2 regions of the Staphylococcus sp. GW821-FHT11H10 genome follow, and region 2 is predicted to be linked to the other one. Evidence: predicted binding sites of a transcription regulator. Region 2 holds the regulator's gene; the other holds the start of a gene.
The links. The regulator NrdR, encoded in region 2, represses ribonucleotide reductase genes. The targets are predictions, from matches to a motif close to AACACNATATATNGTGTT.
Positions count from the first base shown of each region.

Region 1: a site for NrdR is predicted at 5,405-5,422, ahead of nrdI (class Ib ribonucleoside-diphosphate reductase assembly flavoprotein NrdI). Genes of this name have one in related genera too.

Region 1 is NZ_JBXARC010000006.1:74,401-83,811, forward strand. It holds gene AC1RRU_RS05205 (iron chelate uptake ABC transporter family permease subunit) at 1-474, opposite strand, end outside; gene AC1RRU_RS05210 (ABC transporter permease) at 464-1,432, opposite strand; gene nrdF (class 1b ribonucleoside-diphosphate reductase subunit beta) at 1,682-2,650, opposite strand; gene nrdE (class 1b ribonucleoside-diphosphate reductase subunit alpha) at 2,778-4,883, opposite strand; gene nrdI (class Ib ribonucleoside-diphosphate reductase assembly flavoprotein NrdI) at 4,846-5,244, opposite strand; gene AC1RRU_RS05230 (DMT family transporter) at 6,033-6,917, shown strand; gene queF (preQ(1) synthase) at 6,923-7,423, shown strand; gene AC1RRU_RS05240 (S-Cys-Gly-3M3SH uptake peptide MFS transporter) at 7,724-9,229, shown strand.
Region 2 is NZ_JBXARC010000010.1:80-9,490, reverse strand. It holds gene rplT (50S ribosomal protein L20) at 1-81, opposite strand, end outside; gene rpmI (50S ribosomal protein L35) at 136-336, opposite strand; gene infC (translation initiation factor IF-3) at 364-891, opposite strand; ribosomal protein L20 leader region at 914-1,041, opposite strand; gene AC1RRU_RS06955 (amino acid permease) at 1,105-2,598, opposite strand; lysine riboswitch at 2,758-2,933, opposite strand; gene thrS (threonine--tRNA ligase) at 2,983-4,920, opposite strand; gene dnaI (primosomal protein DnaI) at 5,224-6,144, opposite strand; gene dnaB (replicative helicase loading/DNA remodeling protein DnaB) at 6,145-7,530, opposite strand; gene nrdR (transcriptional regulator NrdR) at 7,531-8,001, opposite strand; gene gap (type I glyceraldehyde-3-phosphate dehydrogenase) at 8,257-9,282, opposite strand.

The DNA.
Region 1 (9,411 bases), on a different contig from region 2:
ATCCATGATTAACTGAATAAAGCTAGTAATGCTTCGGAAGAATGTTCCTAAGATGACTCCTACAAGTAAAATGAAATATACTGAGAAATGTCCTAATTTAAACATGCCTTCAAAAAGCAATAATGAAAATAAGACCATCGCAATTAACGTCACAAAAAAGTTTAAATACACATTTGTAATCACTGCAGCTTGTGTACCAACTAAAAAAACTGGCAACACTTTTACAAATAGATAAACAGAGTCGAGACCCATGATTGATGGTGTTAATAATCGATTCGTCGTAATCGCTTGAAATATAACAACTGATGCCCCTATAGCACCACCAACAATGAGTATGAGTATTAATTTTCTTAATCGACTCTGAAATTGATATTGAAAAATTTCAAAGTCTAAACCTACTAATAAGTAAAATGCTGCCATGCAAATTGTCGCAATAATTAATATGATGATTTTCTTGTTAGAACTAATTTGCATAATGCTTTCTACCTTTCATTAGTAAGATTAGGAATATCACTGTCCCAAATACACCTATCGTTAATCCTATATTAATCTCATAAGGATAAACGATTAATCTACCGATGATATCAGCGAATAATACAAATATTGACCCTAACATCAACGTATGTGGAAGTGCATTTTTCAAATGGTCGCCTCTATACATTGAAATAATATTAGGTACAATGAGACCTAAAAATGGCAAAGTACCTACAGTAACAACAACTAAAGCCGTCAATGCTGCTGTAATAAATAATGCAATGTTTATAATTTTTTCATAACTTACTCCCAAATTATGACTAAAGTCTTTCCCCATACCAGCAATCGTAAAATGATTCGCAAAAATAAAAGCGATAATGAGTAATGGAACTACAAGATAAAGCACTTCATAACGTCCGCTTGTGATAATTGCAAAGTTACCATTCATCCAGTTGCCAATACTTTGCAATGCATTGGTTCTTAACGCAATAAAAGTAGTAAAGCTAGATACAATACCACCGATCATAATTCCTAATAATGGTACGAAGATAACTTCTTTAACACGAATCAAATTAATTAACTTCACAAATAAATATGTCCCTGCTAAACTCAATCCTACTGAAAATAGCAACTTGATTAGGATGTGACCTTTCGGAAAAAAGATAAGCGAAATCAAAATACCTAACTTGGCCCACTCCATTGTTCCTGCCGTAGTCGGACTTACAAATTTATTTTGCATCATCTGTTGCATAATTAATCCTGCTAACGCGAGTGAACTACCTGAAAGTAGGATACTAACCGTCCGTGGAATACGACTTGAGAACAAAATATTTTGTTGCTCTTCACTTAAGTGGAAAATATCTGAAAGAGAGAGCTGACTCACTCCAACAAATAAGGAGACTATAGTTAAACAAACTAATAAAATAAGTAAAACATAACCCTTAAATAAAAACTTCACTAATAATTCTCCTCATCTTGCTATACGTATTGAAATGATAATCGTTACCAACGATAATGATTATCATTGTCGTCAATATTAATATTAAAGATTACAGACGTGGATTTCAATAGTATTTTTATACATAAGTAAATATTTATTTTTGTCCAAATACGATGTACTCTTTTTAATACAAAAATAAGCCACTAAAATCGTAGTTGTTATCAACAACACTGAATCTAGTGGCTTATTAATGTTAGTCTTTAATAATTAATTATCAAAAATGAAATCTTCGTCTTGTAAGGCTTCTACATTTAATGCCAATGTGTATCCGTCACCTTTAACTGAGAAGAAATCATGGTTTTTAGTTGTAGTATCTAATGCATTTTCAATGATAGGATTAAATTCTTTTTCTTCAAAGTATGGTTCAAAGCCTAAGTTAGATAATGCTTTGTTTCCATTGTATTGTACATAGTTCAATACATCTTCACTTAAGCCGATATCATCGTATAACATATGTGTATAAGATACTTCATTAGCGTATAAATCTTCTAATAATTTATACATCTCTTTATCTGCTTTTTGTTTTTCATTTTCAGATAGTTCGTTACGTAAACTTTGAGCATCTAATCCTGTAAACACACCATGGATCGATTCGTCTAGTAAAATCTTTCTAATGATTTCACCAGAAGTAGTCATTTTACCTTGTCCAGCTAAATATAAAGGATAATAGAAACCAGAGTAGAATAAGAAGGTTTCTAAAAATACACTTGATACCCTTGCAATATATTGATCATATATAGAGGCTTCTTTGCCCCACAATTTGTGATAGTTTTCAATAATTTTATCAGATTTATATTTTAAATGAGGCTCTTCTATTACCCAAGTATCTAGTAAATAGTTTGTTTCACTAGATGGAAGTAAAGTTGTAAATATATGTGAATAACTTTTCGCATGAATTTGTTCCATCATTGCCATAAATGAATACACTGCTTTTTTACGTAAGTCTGTTGTGTGTAACATAATCAACGGCATACCATCATCTGCTTGATGTGTATCCAATCCTGTTAATCCTGCTAACGCACGTTTGAATGTATTCTTCTCGTCTTCAGTTAGTGTCTTCCAACTTGCAATATCTTTTGATACTTTAAATTCTGTTTCTACCCACATTTGAGAAATATTTTGACGCCAAAACATATTCGTCATATCTTCTTGGGTATTCCAATTGACGGCCTTCATTTATAAATCCTCCTTAATTACTAAAAAGCAAATCTCATTCGTTTGGAGGATAAGTTGAGAGTCATTTTTAAGTTTTGACTCTACAACCTTCCTCCTTTTTAAAATTTGTTATCTTAAGTTTCTTAAATTAGATAGCACAGCTTGTACATTCTTCTACACTCAATAATTTATTACGAGTATAATATAGCGATTTAAGCCCTTTATGGTGAGCATAAACATATAATCTTGATAATTCACGTGTTGAAATTTCAGAATTCACATATAAAATTGTTGAAATACCTTGGTCCACGTGTGTTTGAATCGTAGCGATTAAATCTATTAATTTCATTTGGTCAGTATTGAATGCTGATTTATAATACCACATTGTTTCAGGAGACAAGAATGGCATTGGATAAAATGTTTCAGCATTACCATAAGTACGACGTTCAATTTGATCAACAATTGGCATAACTGAACTTGTTGCATTTTGTACATATGAAATACTTTGTGTAGGTGCAATTGCAAGTCTATATGCATGATATAAACCATGTTGTTGAACTTGTTCTTGTAATGCTTTCCAATCTTTAGCAGTTGGAATATCAATATGATCAAATAGTCGTTTCACTTTCTCAAATTTAGGTTCAAATTCTTGAGAAGTATAAAACTCAAAGTATTTACCACTAGCATAATCTGATTGTTCAAAGTCTTGGTATACTTCCCCACGTTCTTTCGCAATTTCCATTGAACGTTCTATTGAATAATAGTTCATCATCATGAAGAAAGTATTTGCAAAGTCTTTAGCTTCCTCTGATTCATATCCTATTTTATTTTTAGCTAAATAGCCGTGTAAGTTCATTACGCCAAGACCGACAGAGTGTAACTCACTGTTAGCTTTTCTCACGCCTGGTGCATTTTGAATATTTGCTTCATCACTAACTACTGTTAATGCATCCATACCTGTGTGAACAGAATCTTTAATTTTACCTGTTTCCATCACATTTACAATGTTTAATGAACCTAAATTACATGATATGTCGCGTTTAATTTCGTCTTCAATACCATAATCATTAATCACTGATGTCTCTTGTAATTGGAAGATTTCTGTACATAAATTACTCATTTTAATTTGACCAATATTTGAATTGGCATGAACTTTGTTAGCATTATCTTTAAACATTAAGTATGGGTAACCTGATTGTAATTGTGTTTGCGCAATCATATTCAACATTTCTCTTGCGTCTTTTTTCTTCTTAACGATATTTGGGTTTGCAACCATGTCGTCATAGTACTTTTCTAAATCAATATCATCTAATGTTACACCATATTCTTGTTTAACCGTATGTGGTGCAAACATATAGAAATCTTTGCCTTCTTTTGCTAAATCAAAGAATTTAGATGGCACTATAAGACCAGTAGAAATTGTTGATAAACGTAAGTCTTCATCAGCATTTACCTTTTTAGTGTCTAAGAACTCTTCTACATCATAATGGAAGATATTCAAATATACTGCACCTGCACCTGGACGTTGGCCTAGTTGATCAGCATAGCTAAATCCGCCTTCTAATGCTTTGGCAACTGGTAGCACACCTTTGGCTACACCTTTAATACCTTTGATAGCTTCACCACGAGCACGTAATTTAGAAAGATTTATTGCTACACCACCACCAATTTTACTTAATTGCTTGGCAGTAGAATCAATGAAATTGATAGAGTTCAAACTATCATCTACCTCTAGTAAGAAACATGATACTAATTCACCACGACGTGCGCGACCAGCATTCAAGAAAGTTGGTGTTGCAGGTTGATAACGTTGTTCGACCATTGCTAAGATAAATTGTTTCGCTTGCTGCTTATTACCATCCGCTAAATATAGTGCAACGATTGCGACATGTTGATTATAATCCTCTAGATATTGTGATTTATCATTAGTTTTTAGCGCATAATCTTTATAAAACTTACTAGCAGACATATAGCTTGCAAATTCAAAGTTGATAGATTTGGCGAATTCAGTGATTTCAACTAAATCTTCTTCGCTATATTTGTCAAAGACATTAAAATAAAAATTATTATCTACTAGATAGTGTAAACGTTCAATCTCACTGTCAAAATAAATTGTTTTGTCATGGATTTCTTCTAGATAAACCGCTAATGCTTCTTGATCTTTCTCCAAGTTAAAGAAACCATTGTCTTTACGTTTCGTAACTTCATTATTTAGTTCAATATGATTGTACTTTTTCTCGTTCATAATTTTCATTGAAATGCCCCACCTTATTTTTAAATTCAATAACATCTTTATTAGAACCTTGTACTTCAAATTTCATTAATAAAGGTACATGATATTCTTCGGAAATTGTTCTACCCGCTTTCGCAAAGTTTTGTCCCCAGTTACGGTTACCACTTGCTGCAACAGCGCGTAAATTATGATGATTAATTTCTAAAAACGATTGTACTTCTTTAGGCACTTCACCAAATCCAATTGTTCCCGTAACTAAAATATAAGGTTCTTCAAATGGATCTGTACAATTATCCTTAGTAATTTCCATTACATCTGAAATTTCACTTCGTTTAATAAATCTTCTTACATTACCTGAAAAAGAAAAATAAACTACTTTCATTGGAACGCCTTCTTTCGTCAGTCCATAATATTAATTAAAAAGAAGTTCTCTTAATAGATAAGAAAACTTGCTAGACAATAAATGCGACATATTTTAGACATTTAATTGGATGTCAACTAGCTGATGATTAATATACTAAAAGAAGTGACTTTCATTTCTAGCCACTACATGTAGTGTTCAGACTAAAATTTCGAGACTATTTCATCTATATGCTCGTTCGTATTAATAGTATTAAATTAGGAATTTCAACTTAAAATCAGTGTGAAATTGCCTTTAAAATGAATAATTTGTATAACACAAACTTTTTATACAACCACAACATGTTGTGGTTCGTTTCAAAATTTAATACTATATTCTGTGTTTCATTATACAGAATTGCTCTCTTAATTAAAAGTAACTATTTCGTGACAAAAGTTCGGAAAAACGTCTGAATGTGCATCAGACCAAACTTAAATTGGCGCAAATAATTATTTTCGAATATTTGATGTGTTTTAGTTGCATTTTTATCAGCTAAATAAACCATTGAATTGTCGGCATTCTTGAAGACCAATCATTTAAATTATCAATATATTTTGCGCAATTATTCAAATGTTAATTATAATTTGCTTCAAAAACACGAATATAACATTTGTAAAAAAATAGCATTTAACGTGTTTTTAATATAAACAGAACATTTGTTCGTATTAAAATAATAATACATCTTGGTATTATTTTCAAGTATTTATGCATTAGCATTTGAATTATGCTACTATATATACGGTAATTTTTTATAAATGAGGCGATTAACCTTGAATCCAAAAGTTAAAGGTATTATTGCAATTTTAATTTCAGCTGTCGGTTTTAGTTTTATGTCAGTCTTTTTTAGACTCGCCGGAGATCTACCTGTATTTCAAAAATCCCTAGCTCGAAATTTTGTTGCAATGTTCATACCATTATTCTTCATATTTAAATATAAGCAACCTATGTTTGGGAAATTAAGTAGCCAACCTCTTTTAATTTCCCGATCTACACTAGGCCTTATAGGTGTCCTATTAAATATATACGCTATAGATCATATGGTGTTAAGCGATGCGGATACACTGATGAAACTCAACCCTTTTTGGACGATTTTACTCAGTTTAATTTTTCTTAATGAGAAAGTTCGAAAATATCAAATCATTGCTATGATTGTAGCAATCTTAGGTATGTTATTTATCGTTAAACCAGAGTTTTCTTCAACAATGATTACTTCTTTAGCTGGATTATTTTCTGGTATTTTTGCTGCCTCTGCATACACATGTGTTCGTGCATTAAGTACCAGAGAAGCACCATATACTATTGTTTTTTATTTTTCATTATTTTCAGTTGTCGTTTTAATACCGTTTTCAATCGCAACTTATGAGCCAATGACGACAATACAAATGGTTTATCTTTTAGGGGCAGGTCTTTCTGCTGCAGTTGGCCAAATTGGTATAACACTAGCCTATAGTTTTGCACCTGCAAAAGATATTTCTATCTTTACGTATGCTTCAATCATTTTCACGGCTATATTCGGATTTATTTTATTCGGTGAAACACCTGATTTCTATGCCCTTATCGGTTATGTCATTATTATTGGTGCAAGCTATTATATGTTCGAAAAGGCACGACGACAAACCGCTATAACTAAACAACAATCTAACACTAAGGAGTGATTCAATTGACTCAAGGACGTCAAAAAGAAGAACTACAAGATATTACTTTATTAGGTAATCAAAATAATAAATATGAATTTGACTATACACCGGAAGTTTTGGAAACATTTGATAATAAACATCAAGGACGCGATTACTTCGTAAAATTCAATTGTCCTGAATTTACATCTCTTTGCCCAATTACAGGTCAACCAGATTTCGCAACGATTTATATTTCGTACATTCCAAATATTAAAATGGTAGAATCTAAGTCATTGAAATTGTACTTATTTAGCTTTAGAAATCATGGCGATTTTCATGAGGATTGTATGAATATCATTATGAATGACTTAATTGACTTAATGGACCCACATTATATTGAAGTTTGGGGCAAATTCACTCCACGAGGTGGTATTTCAATAGATCCATACACTAATTATGGACGTCCAAATTCTAAATATGAGAAGATGGCTGAACACCGATTAATGAATCATGATTTATATCCAGAAAAAATAGATAACAGATAAAAGATTAACTTAACCACTAAATTGTCAAACATTTTAGTGGATTTTTTCATTATTTGTGAGATTTTATTTAAATTTACTATTGCCTATTAGTGAATTAAAGCGTATTTTATTATTATCATTTAAAATTCCAAAAGAGTAAGATGATCTAAATAAAGCAACTTATTCTCATTCAATTTTAAATCATCAACTCATTGACTGAAATTTCTAAAAATTTCTATTTTTAAGAAATTAATCAATTTTACTTATCATATTTATGATTTTAAATTTCAGTCTTTAAAGAAAGAAAGGATTGGGATACATATGGCAACAAACAATTCCCATGAACAAGCTGTTCAAACAATACCTCAGCGAGGGTTCTTCGGACACCCTAGTGGTTTAGGAGTACTATTCTTTGTAGAATTTTGGGAAAGATTTAGCTATTACGGCATGCGTGCCATGCTTATTTTCTACATGTATGATCAAATTAAAAATGGTGGTTTAGGAATTGATCAAACGACTGCAATGTCTATCATGTCAGTTTATGGCGCATTAATTTACATGTCTTCAATTCCTGGTGCATGGGTCGCAGATAGACTATTCGGTACTAGAGGGGCAACCTTGATTGGTGCAGTACTCATTATCATCGGACATGTTTGTCTAAGTTTACCATTCGCAATGTTCGGTTTATTCGCATCAATGTTCTTTATTATCATAGGTTCAGGCTTAATGAAACCAAATATTTCAAACATCGTTGGACGATTATATCCTGAGAATGATACTCGTATGGATGCCGGTTTCGTTATATTCTATATGTCAGTTAACCTAGGTGCGCTTATCTCACCTATCATTCTGCAACATTTCCTAGACGTGAAAAACTATCACGGTGGTTTCTTAATTGCAGCGATTGGTATGGCATTAGGTTTAGTATGGTATATGATTTTCAATAAAAAGAATTTAGGTTCTGTTGGTATGAATCCAACCAACCCACTATCTTCTGAAGAAAAGAAAAAATACGGATTAATCGTAGGTATCATTGTAGCAGTCATTGCGATTGTACTATTAGTTACATATTTCACAAACACTTTATCATTCAATCTTATTAGTAATACGGTTCTGGTACTTGGTATAGCTTTACCAATCATTTACTTCACTACTATGATTCGCAGTAAAGATGTTACAGATGTAGAACGTTCTCGTGTTAAAGCATTCATTCCTTTATTTATTTTAGGAATGTTATTCTGGGCAATACAAGAACAAGGATCAAACGTATTAAACATTTATGGTTTAGAACGTTCTGATATGAAAATGAATTTATTCGGTTGGACAACAGATTTCGGTGAAGCATGGTTCCAATCAATTAACCCATTATTTATTCTTTTATTCGCACCAATCGTATCTGCGATTTGGTTGAAAATGGGTAAAAAACAACCAAGCCTTCCAGTAAAATTTGGATTAGGTACGCTATTAGCTGGTGCTTCATACATTTTAATGGGACTTATCGGTATGAGTTATGGTGATACGCACTTCTCAGTAAACTGGGTTATCCTATCATACGTTGTATGTGTGGTTGGTGAATTATGTTTATCACCTACTGGTAACAGTGCGGCTGTTAAATTAGCCCCTAAAGCATTTAATGCTCAAATGATGAGTGTTTGGTTATTAACAAACGCATCTGCGCAAGCACTTAATGGTACATTAGTTAAATTAATCAATCCTTTAGGGCAAACGAATTATTTCATCTTCTTAGGAAGCGTTGCTATTGTAATTACAGTAATCATCTTAGCTTTCACTCCTAAAATTTCAAAAGCAATGAAAGGTATTCATTAATCACCTTTGTATTGTTAAAAGATGACATTTAAACAAGATAATAAGTTATCATAAGCCCCTTCATAGTATTTTATAAGCTATGAAGGTTTTTTTTATAATTCTTATCTTTATTGAGACATTGACAAGAGCCTGAGCCTGGGACATAATTCAATGTCTCAGGCTACAAATATATATTGGCAGTA
Region 2 (9,411 bases):
AGCACCGAAGTAACCTTTAGCTAATTTAATCGTTTTTTTACGACGTGCTCTTGTTACTGTTCCACCTTTAACTCGTGGCATATTAAATTCCTCCTTAGATATAACAATTAATTATCGTACATTTATCAATTACAATTATTTTTTATAAGCTAATAATTGTTTTACTCGTTTCATATCGCTTTTAGAAACTAATTTAGCTTTACGTAATTTACGTTTTTGTTTAGTGTTTTTATTTGCAAATAAGTGTGATGTGAAAGCTCTTGAACGTTTTAATTGACCTGAACCAGTTCTTTTAACACGTTTAGCTGCTCCACGGTGAGTTTTCATTTTTGGCATGATTCATTTCCTCCTAATAATAGTGAATTATTTTTCGTTAATAGGCGCTAACATGATAAACATTTGACGCCCTTCCATTTTAGGTTTCTGTTCAACAGTGGCAATATCTTTACATTCGTCAGCGAATTTTTCTAATACGCGCTGACCAATTTCCTTATGAGTGATTGCACGACCTCTGAAACGAATAGAAACTTTACATTTATCGCCTTTAGATAAGAATTTACGACCATTTTTCAACTTAGTTTGGAAATCATGTTCCTCAATAGTTGGACTTAGGCGTATTTCTTTAACATTGATAACTTTTTGTTTCTTTTTCATTTCTTTTTCTTTTTTCTGCTGTTCGAATTTGTATTTACCATAATCCATAATTCTTGCAACAGGTGGTTTAGCATTTGGTGCTACAACTACTAAATCTAATTCAACACGTTCAGCCATTTCTAATGCTTCTCGTTTTGATTTAACACCAATTTGGTCACCATTTTGGCCAATTAAACGTAATTCTTTAGCGCGAATCTTTTCGTTAACTTGCGTTTGATCTTTTGCTATGGTTGACACCTCCCAAAATTTTACGAAATTTTCCAAGCAAAAAGAGCGAGCATAGAATGCCCGCTCTTCTCTCATACACATATAATGTGTGACATGATTAACCTGCCAACTGCTTGATGCGTCGCTACAGGTGAGAAACGGGTGTTTCTACTTGGTACGTTTCGTATTCAACGTTAATAATCATATCAGTGTATATCATATAAGTCAACAATTATTTTAATATTAGTGATGTTTTACTTCATCCATTGAAACATCTTGTCTTAAATCTACTTTATCTAATGGAATTATCTTCGTTTTATATCTCAATTTATGATAAATAAAGAATACTAAGAAAACTGGGATTCCCATATATGTGATAATGAAGCGATTTAAATCGAAATGACCTGTTTTAATAAAATCAACATCTTGCCCGATTATGACAATCACACAGAGCAAGCCTGCGAATATAGGACCGAATGGGAACCATTTAGCTTTATACTTCAACTCCCTTTTACTATGATGTTGTTTTTCGAAAGCTCTTCTAAATCTGTAGTGACTAATTGCAATACCTACCCATGCGATAAAGCCTGTCATACCACTTGCAGCAACAATATATTCATATGCGTCACCACTTAGTTTTTGCACTAAGAAAATAATAACAACTAAAATCGCTGTCGCAAATAAAGATAAGTATGGCACACCATATTTATTCGTTTTACCAAATGAATGGAAAGCTAATTTATCTTTACTCATAGAATATAACATTCGTGTTGATGCATACATACCTGAATTACCTGCTGATAAAACTGATGTTAAAATAACTGCATTCATAAATGATGCCGCAAAAGCTAACCCAGCATTTTTAAACACGAGTGTAAATGGAGAAGTAGCAATATTATCATCGCCACCCATCAATGCATTACTATCGTAAGGGATTAACATACCTATAACAAATATTGCTAATATGTAGAATAATAATATTCTCCAGAATACTTGTTTAATAGCTTTAGGTACAGCGCGTTCTGGATTTTCAGATTCTCCAGCTGTAATACCAATTAACTCTGTACCTTGGAATGAGAATCCAGCAACTAGGAAGACGCCTAGAATTGATAATAAACTTCCACCTAAGTTACCACCTAGAATTGGTCCGTCACCTTTCGTAAATGTCTCGAAACCTACAAATTCTCCACCCATAATACCTAGTATCGTTAAAAGACCAATAATGATAAAGATAATGACTGTTACAACTTTGATTAAAGCGAACCAATATTCACTTTCACCATAAACTCTAACAGATAAAGAGTTTAGTGCGAATATAATAACTAAGAATATACAACTCCAAACCCATGCTGGAATACCAGCCATAGGTGTCCAATATTGAATGACTTGTGCAGCAATGGTTACATCTGCTGCAACTGTAATAACCCAGTTAAACCAATAGTTCCAACCTAACGCAAATCCTAAAGATGGATCTACAAAACGTGTTGCGTAAGTACTAAATGAACCAGACACTGGTAAATACGTTGCCATTTCACCTAAAGATGTCATGAGGAAGAATACCATAGCTCCAATAATCGCATATGCAATTAAAGCACCTAATGCCCCTGCATCGTGTATTGCTCCCCCAGAGGTCATAAATAATCCGGTACCGATACAACCACCCATTGCTATCATAGAAATATGGCGGTCCTTCAGTCCTCTTTTGATTCCATCATCTTGATTTTCGACTTTTTTCATAGAAGCTCCCTTTCTTACAGTAGAGGCTAACTAAAATAGTTTTGTTGTGTTATGCGATGATTATGAACGCATTCAAATTATACTTCCAAATAGTTTATAATTCTTTAAAGCATAAAAAAATGGTTGCATACCTTTAGATATGCAACCATCTGCTTAATCTATGTCGGTAGCACATCACAAATTGTGACAGTACAGTTTCTTTTCGATAACTGTCCCAACAAATGATAATTAAGGGTATCATTCATTTCGGCATCTTTACCTTCCACACTTTCAACATACGTTCCTTAATAACTTCTGAAGTGTTACTAATTAAAGACGCAACCTCTAACTCTTTTTTTAATTAACTATATAGTAATATACATTAAGCTATCATTTTTATCAAGACTATCTATGTTTTTTCAAACGAATTTCATCTACTAAATTCCAAATAAATTCATCTTTTTCAACTGTTTCTTGATCTTGAGAGCCGTATTTACGTACATTGACTTGATTGTTTTCAACTTCTTTATCACCAACAACTATTTGATAAGGTATTTTTTGCATTTGTGCTTCACGAATTTTGTACCCCATTTTTTCATTACGGTCATCAATTTCTACACGTACACCTTGTGATTTTAATTCATCTTGTAAATTTCTAGCATAGTCATAATGTAAGTCAACATTAACAGGTATTATTTCAACTTGTTTAGGTGCTAACCAAGTTGGGAATGCACCCTTAGTTTCTTCAGTTAAGAACGCTACAAATCGTTCCATAGTTGAAACTACGCCACGATGAATAACTACTGGACGATGATTTTCACCATCGCTACCGATGTATGTTAGTTCAAAACGTTCTGGCAATAAGAAATCAATTTGAGCAGTTGATAAAGTTTCTTCTTTACCCATAGCAGTCTTAACTTGAACATCTAGTTTTGGACCATAGAATGCCGCTTCACCAATTGCTTCAACATATGGTAATCCCATTTCATCGACTGCTTCTTTTAACATAGTTTCAGCTTTGTTCCACATTTCATCATCATCCATATACTTCTCTTTATCTTCTGGATCTCTGTAACTTAATCTGAATGTGTAATCTTCAAAGCCAAAGTCACTATATACTTCTTGAATCATGTTAACAACACGTTTAAATTCATCTTTAATTTGATCAGGTCTAACAAATATGTGTGAATCGTTTAATGTCATTCCACGTACACGTTGTAATCCTGATACAGCACCACTAGCTTCATATCTGTGCATAGTTCCTAATTCTGCAATACGGATAGGTAGTTCACGATAAGAATGAGGACGATTATTATAGACCATCATATGATGTGGACAATTCATAGGTCGTAATACCATTTCTTCTGTTTCATCTAATTTCATTGGTGGGAACATATCATCTCTATAATGATCCCAGTGTCCAGAAGTTTTGTATAACTCAACATTTGCTAACACTGGAGTATATACGTGGTCATAACCCATACTTACCTCTTTATCAACTATATAACGTTCAATTTCTCTACGAATTGTAGCACCATTAGGCAACCATAATGGAAGACCTGCACCTACTAATTGATTATTAGTGAATAGCTCTAAATCTTTACCAATTCGACGGTGATCACGCTCACGACGCTCTTCAAGCATCTCTAAATGTGCTTTCAAATCTTTTTTATCAAAGAATGCTGTACCATAAATACGCTGTAACATTTTGTTATTGCTGTCACCACGCCAATATGCACCGGCAGTTGAAAGTAATTTAAATTCTTTGATTTTTGAAGTTGAAGGAACGTGTACACCACGACATAAATCAGTAAATTCACCTTGCGAATACAAAGTAACACTTTCATCTTCAGGTATAGCGTCTATTAATTCCAATTTATAAGGATCATCTTTGAAGAATGATTTAGCTTCTTCTCTTGATACAACTTTACGTTCAATTTTATGATTTTCATCAACAATTTGTTTCATCGTTTTTTCAATTTTTTCAAAGTCATCTGACGAAACCTTTTCATCCATATCAAAATCATAATAGAATCCACCGTCTATAACAGGGCCAACTCCAAACTTAACATCCCCATATAAACGTTTTAAAGCTTGGGCCATTAAATGGGCAGTAGAATGACGTAAAACTTCAAGCGCTTCATCACTACCTGGAGTCACAATTTCAATTGAACCGTCTTCTTCTAACGGTCTAGTTAAATCGACCATTTGATTTTTAAATTTACCAGCAACCGCTTTTTTTCTTAATCCAGGGCTAATTGATTGTGCAATTTCTTCAGTTGTAATGCCTTTATCAAACGCTTTCGAATTTCCATCTGGGAATTGAACATTTATTTGATCCATTAGAAAACCTCCATAATTAAATTCTAATTTCGTTGAAATAAAAAACTCGCCCCTAAAAAAAGGGACGAGTTCGTCGTGGTACCACCCTAGTTATTTAGCAATAGCTAAATATCTCTACTTAAGATAACGGTCTTGAGCCGGGCATTGATTACCAACACCTAATGATGAAGGAGTAATAATTTAATTTATTAGCTAATCTCTCATCATACATTAGCTCGCTGTATAACATGGATTAAATTATCATATCTTCAACTATTTCAACGATTAAGATTTATCTTAATTATACAATAGTTATTTTAAATTTCAATTGTTTCTTAAATTTTTACCATCCAAATAATATGGCGTTGATAAAGATTTAATTCTTTCAATAATTCTAGCGGCTTTTGTTTCTTCCGCACCTTCACGTGTGATAGATAAATGATGTTCTAGCTCTTCAAAATTTAAATTCGATGAGAAAAACGTTGGTAGTTCTTGAACCATGCGATAGTGTAATAATGGTCCAATTACTTCATCTCTAACCCAAGGTGTTACTTCTTCCGCACCTATATCATCTATCATTAATATATTTGCCTCTCTTATTCGTTGTAACTTTGTTTCATAACTCCCATCTCTGAAACCACTTTTGAGTGTGCGAATATATTCAGGTAAATAAACAATCGTAGAAGCAACACTTTTAGCTTTAAGTTGATTGGCAATTGCACCTAGAATAAATGATTTCCCTGTTCCAAATGGGCCGTGAATATACATTCCTTTTACATTTTCTCCATTAACTAATTGTTTACAGATATCATTTACATTTTTAGCAATAACTAATCGGTTCAAATCAGTGTCATAAATATCTTTCATCTTAGCGTTTAATGTATCACGTTGCATATGGTGTGATGTGATTAAGTGAGAATTAAATCTTTCTTCATCGTGTTTAATTTTGCAAGGGCACATGTTATAACGTATTTTAATTCTATTATTGTCGATATATAATTCAGGAACATGACCCTTAACAAAGTTCGGACAATTTTCATAATCATGCCCATCATAATTTTTTTGTTGATCTTTATACTCTTGCAACACATTTAAGTCATTATCAATGATTTCATTGGTCAATTCAGATTGATGTTCATTTAAAAATGATTTAACATCAGGATCGTTAACGACTTGTTTTTTAATTTTAGCAATTCTTTTTTCTAAATCGCCATTTGATTTGATAATACTATTGAATGATTTCATTTAATCCTCCTCCCAATCGCGTTTTAGTTGTTCACGAAACGCAGCTCTTTCCTTTTCAAACTGTTCTTGTTCTTCTTTAGTCGTTTCTTTATCAGTTTTTTCTTGACCTCTATTTTTTAACCATTTAGGTGTTTTTTCTCTAGATACAATCTCACGTGATTTTGAATAACGCTTTCTTGATTGACGTTGGTCATTACCTTTATATTCTGATTTTGATTCATTTGCTTTTAACGCATAGTTATATGCTTCTTTTGCAGTCTTAATACCTAATTTTTTCCAATTAGATGCGATTTCTAAAATATATGTTTTAGGTAGTTTCATCTCATTTTTTAGCATTACAAATTGTAAAAGAATATTAATTACACCAAAGCTTAATTTTTCTCTTTCGACTAACTCTTCAATCATTTTCTTTTGTTGAAATGTTGGTTCTGATTCTGACCATGACGCCAACATATCTACTGGACTTGTTTCCTCTAACAATTGAAACCAATCATCATTGGAAGTTGGTTGACTTGAAGACACAGATTGATTGTTACTATTCACTTCATTATGATTACTTGCCTTAGGCTCTAATTCAGGTAATTGTTGATTATGTTCAATTAAATAATACGAACGTGCATGCTTTCTCATTTCTTCGTATGATAATTGTTGATTACTTGTAATAGAATTCAATATAATTCGTTTCATAGCATCTTCTGTTAAACCATACAATGTAGCCAATTGAACAATTAAATCTCTAGCTTCTTTAGTTATAATTTCATCGCTAATAAAATGATGACGTAGCATTTCTTTTAAAATCTCAAAATCAAATGATACATTGGATAAATCAATACCATGATATGGTTTTTCTTTTTTAATTGATGAAGCATCAATAGTAACGCTTGAGTGTGGAATTTTAAAAACATCAGTAAACTTGCGAGTTACTTGTTGAAACCCACTTAAATCAAAATCATGCTTTTTAAAATAATTTTTTAAGCTTTTAAAACGTTGTTTATCGACTTGGTTATATAGATAAATTGATAACATAGGATCATTAAAAAATTGATAGGCAGTTGGTGGTTGTATCAATTCGTAAATAAAAAATGATTGTCGTTCATCATGCTTTACATATGTTTTAAATAAACCGATTGCTTCCAATAAATCCATATACTGTCTAAATTCTGATAAATTCATTTTCAATTCATTCATTATTGTGTAATGCGTTAATGTGTCATCACTATTCACGAATTGGTTCATAAAGTGATATGTACCTATCGCTTGCGCGCCAATTAATGGCATATACAATCTATTAAGTATTTCCAAATGATTATGATTAAATTGGAACTGACGATACACTTTAAAACCGTCATGTGGACTCAAACCATACTCATACGATTGTAAACTCATTTATAGATCACTCCGTTTATTATCGTTCAAGATACCTTGCATTGATGCTAACAATTGATCAACATCTTTAAACTCTTTATAAACTGAAGCAAATCTCACATAAGAAACTTGATCGACATGCATCAACAGGTTCATAACATGTTCACCAATATCTCGCGAAGATATTTCAGTTTGTCCGCTATCACGTAGCTGCCATTCAACTTTATTAGTAATATCTTCTAATTGTTGATAACGTACTGGTCTCTTTTCACAAGATCTAACAAGACCATTTAAAATTTTCTCTCTTAAAAATTGTTCTCGAGTTCCATCTTTTTTTACGACAATTAATGGACTTACTTCTATATGTTCGAACGTCGTAAATCGAGTACCACAATTTTCGCATTCTCTTCTTCTTCTAATTGCATTTGCATCATCCGCATGTCTAGAATCAACTACACGCGAATGTGTTGAACTACATTTTGGGCATTTCATATCTTTCACCCTCTTGAATAGATTATGATTCATTATACTATAAAAGCATTCTTGACAAAAGAAGTCTAATTCTCATTTAAATTAAACTAAAACAAAAGTATCTTAATAAAAATCTAGTTTTATGCATAATATATTTCTTTAATGACAAGAATGCGTGAAAGTTTTAATACAAAATCACATAAAAATAAAATACGAGACTATCAAATCTTAGTCAAAAGATTTAACAGTCTCGTTTTAATTTATAGTGATATCTTATTATTTAGCCGTTGCAACATTTTCAGAGCCAATTAATTTAGCAATTTGTTGAGCAACTTCAACTACTCTATTTGAGTAACCCCACTCATTATCATACCATGCAATCACTTTTACTTTATTATCATCCATCACAATTGTGTTTTGAGCGTCAATAACTGCTGAATTAGGATTTGTATTGAAGTCCATTGATACTAGTGGCTCGTCTTCTACATCGAGAATACCATCTAGTCCAGCATTTCTGAATGCGTCATTGACTTGTTCAGCTGTAACATCTTCTTTTAAATCTACAACTAAGTCTACAAGTGACACGTTTTTAGTTGGCACACGTAAAGCTAAGCCATGCAATTTACCTTCTAATTCTGGAAGTACTTCTTTTAAAGCTTTAGCTGCGCCAGTTGAAGTTGGAATAATACTTTCATTACATGAACGTGCACGACGTAAATCTTTATGCGGATTATCAATATTATTTTGATCGTTAGTAATCGCATGTACTGTTGTCATAAGACCGTTAACGATGCCAAATTTATCATTAAGCACTTTTGCTACCGGACCAATACAGTTAGTTGTACAAGATGCATTACTAAAAATGTCATATGTATCTACATCTAATTGGTTATCATTTACCCCTTTAACCACCATTTGTACATGGCCACCCTTAGAAGGACCAGTTAGTAATACTTTTTTAGCACCTGCATTAATATGGCCAATTGCTTTATCGCCATGGTTAAATTTACCTGTAGCTTCAATTACAATATCAATGTCTAAGTCTTTCCAAGGTAAATTTTCAGGGTTACGGTCAGAAACAAGTTTAATATCTTGTCCATCGACACGGATACCGTTCTCAATTGGTTCAACTTTTTTATCAAATCTACCATGAGTAGTATCGTAATTTATTAGATGCGCAATTGTTTCAGGTGGATAGCTTGCGTTAATCGCTACAACGTTTAAATCTTCTTTATGTAATGCGATTCTTAACACCATTCTACCTATTCTACCCATACCATTAATTGCAATATTTGTTGACATTTAAAGCACCCCTTGATTGTTTGTTTATATGTTATACTTTATAAAAATAGTGTAACATAATAATTTAAATTTGAAAGCGTTTTCCATTAATTTTAAAAAATTTTTTAATCGACAATATTTGGTTAACAA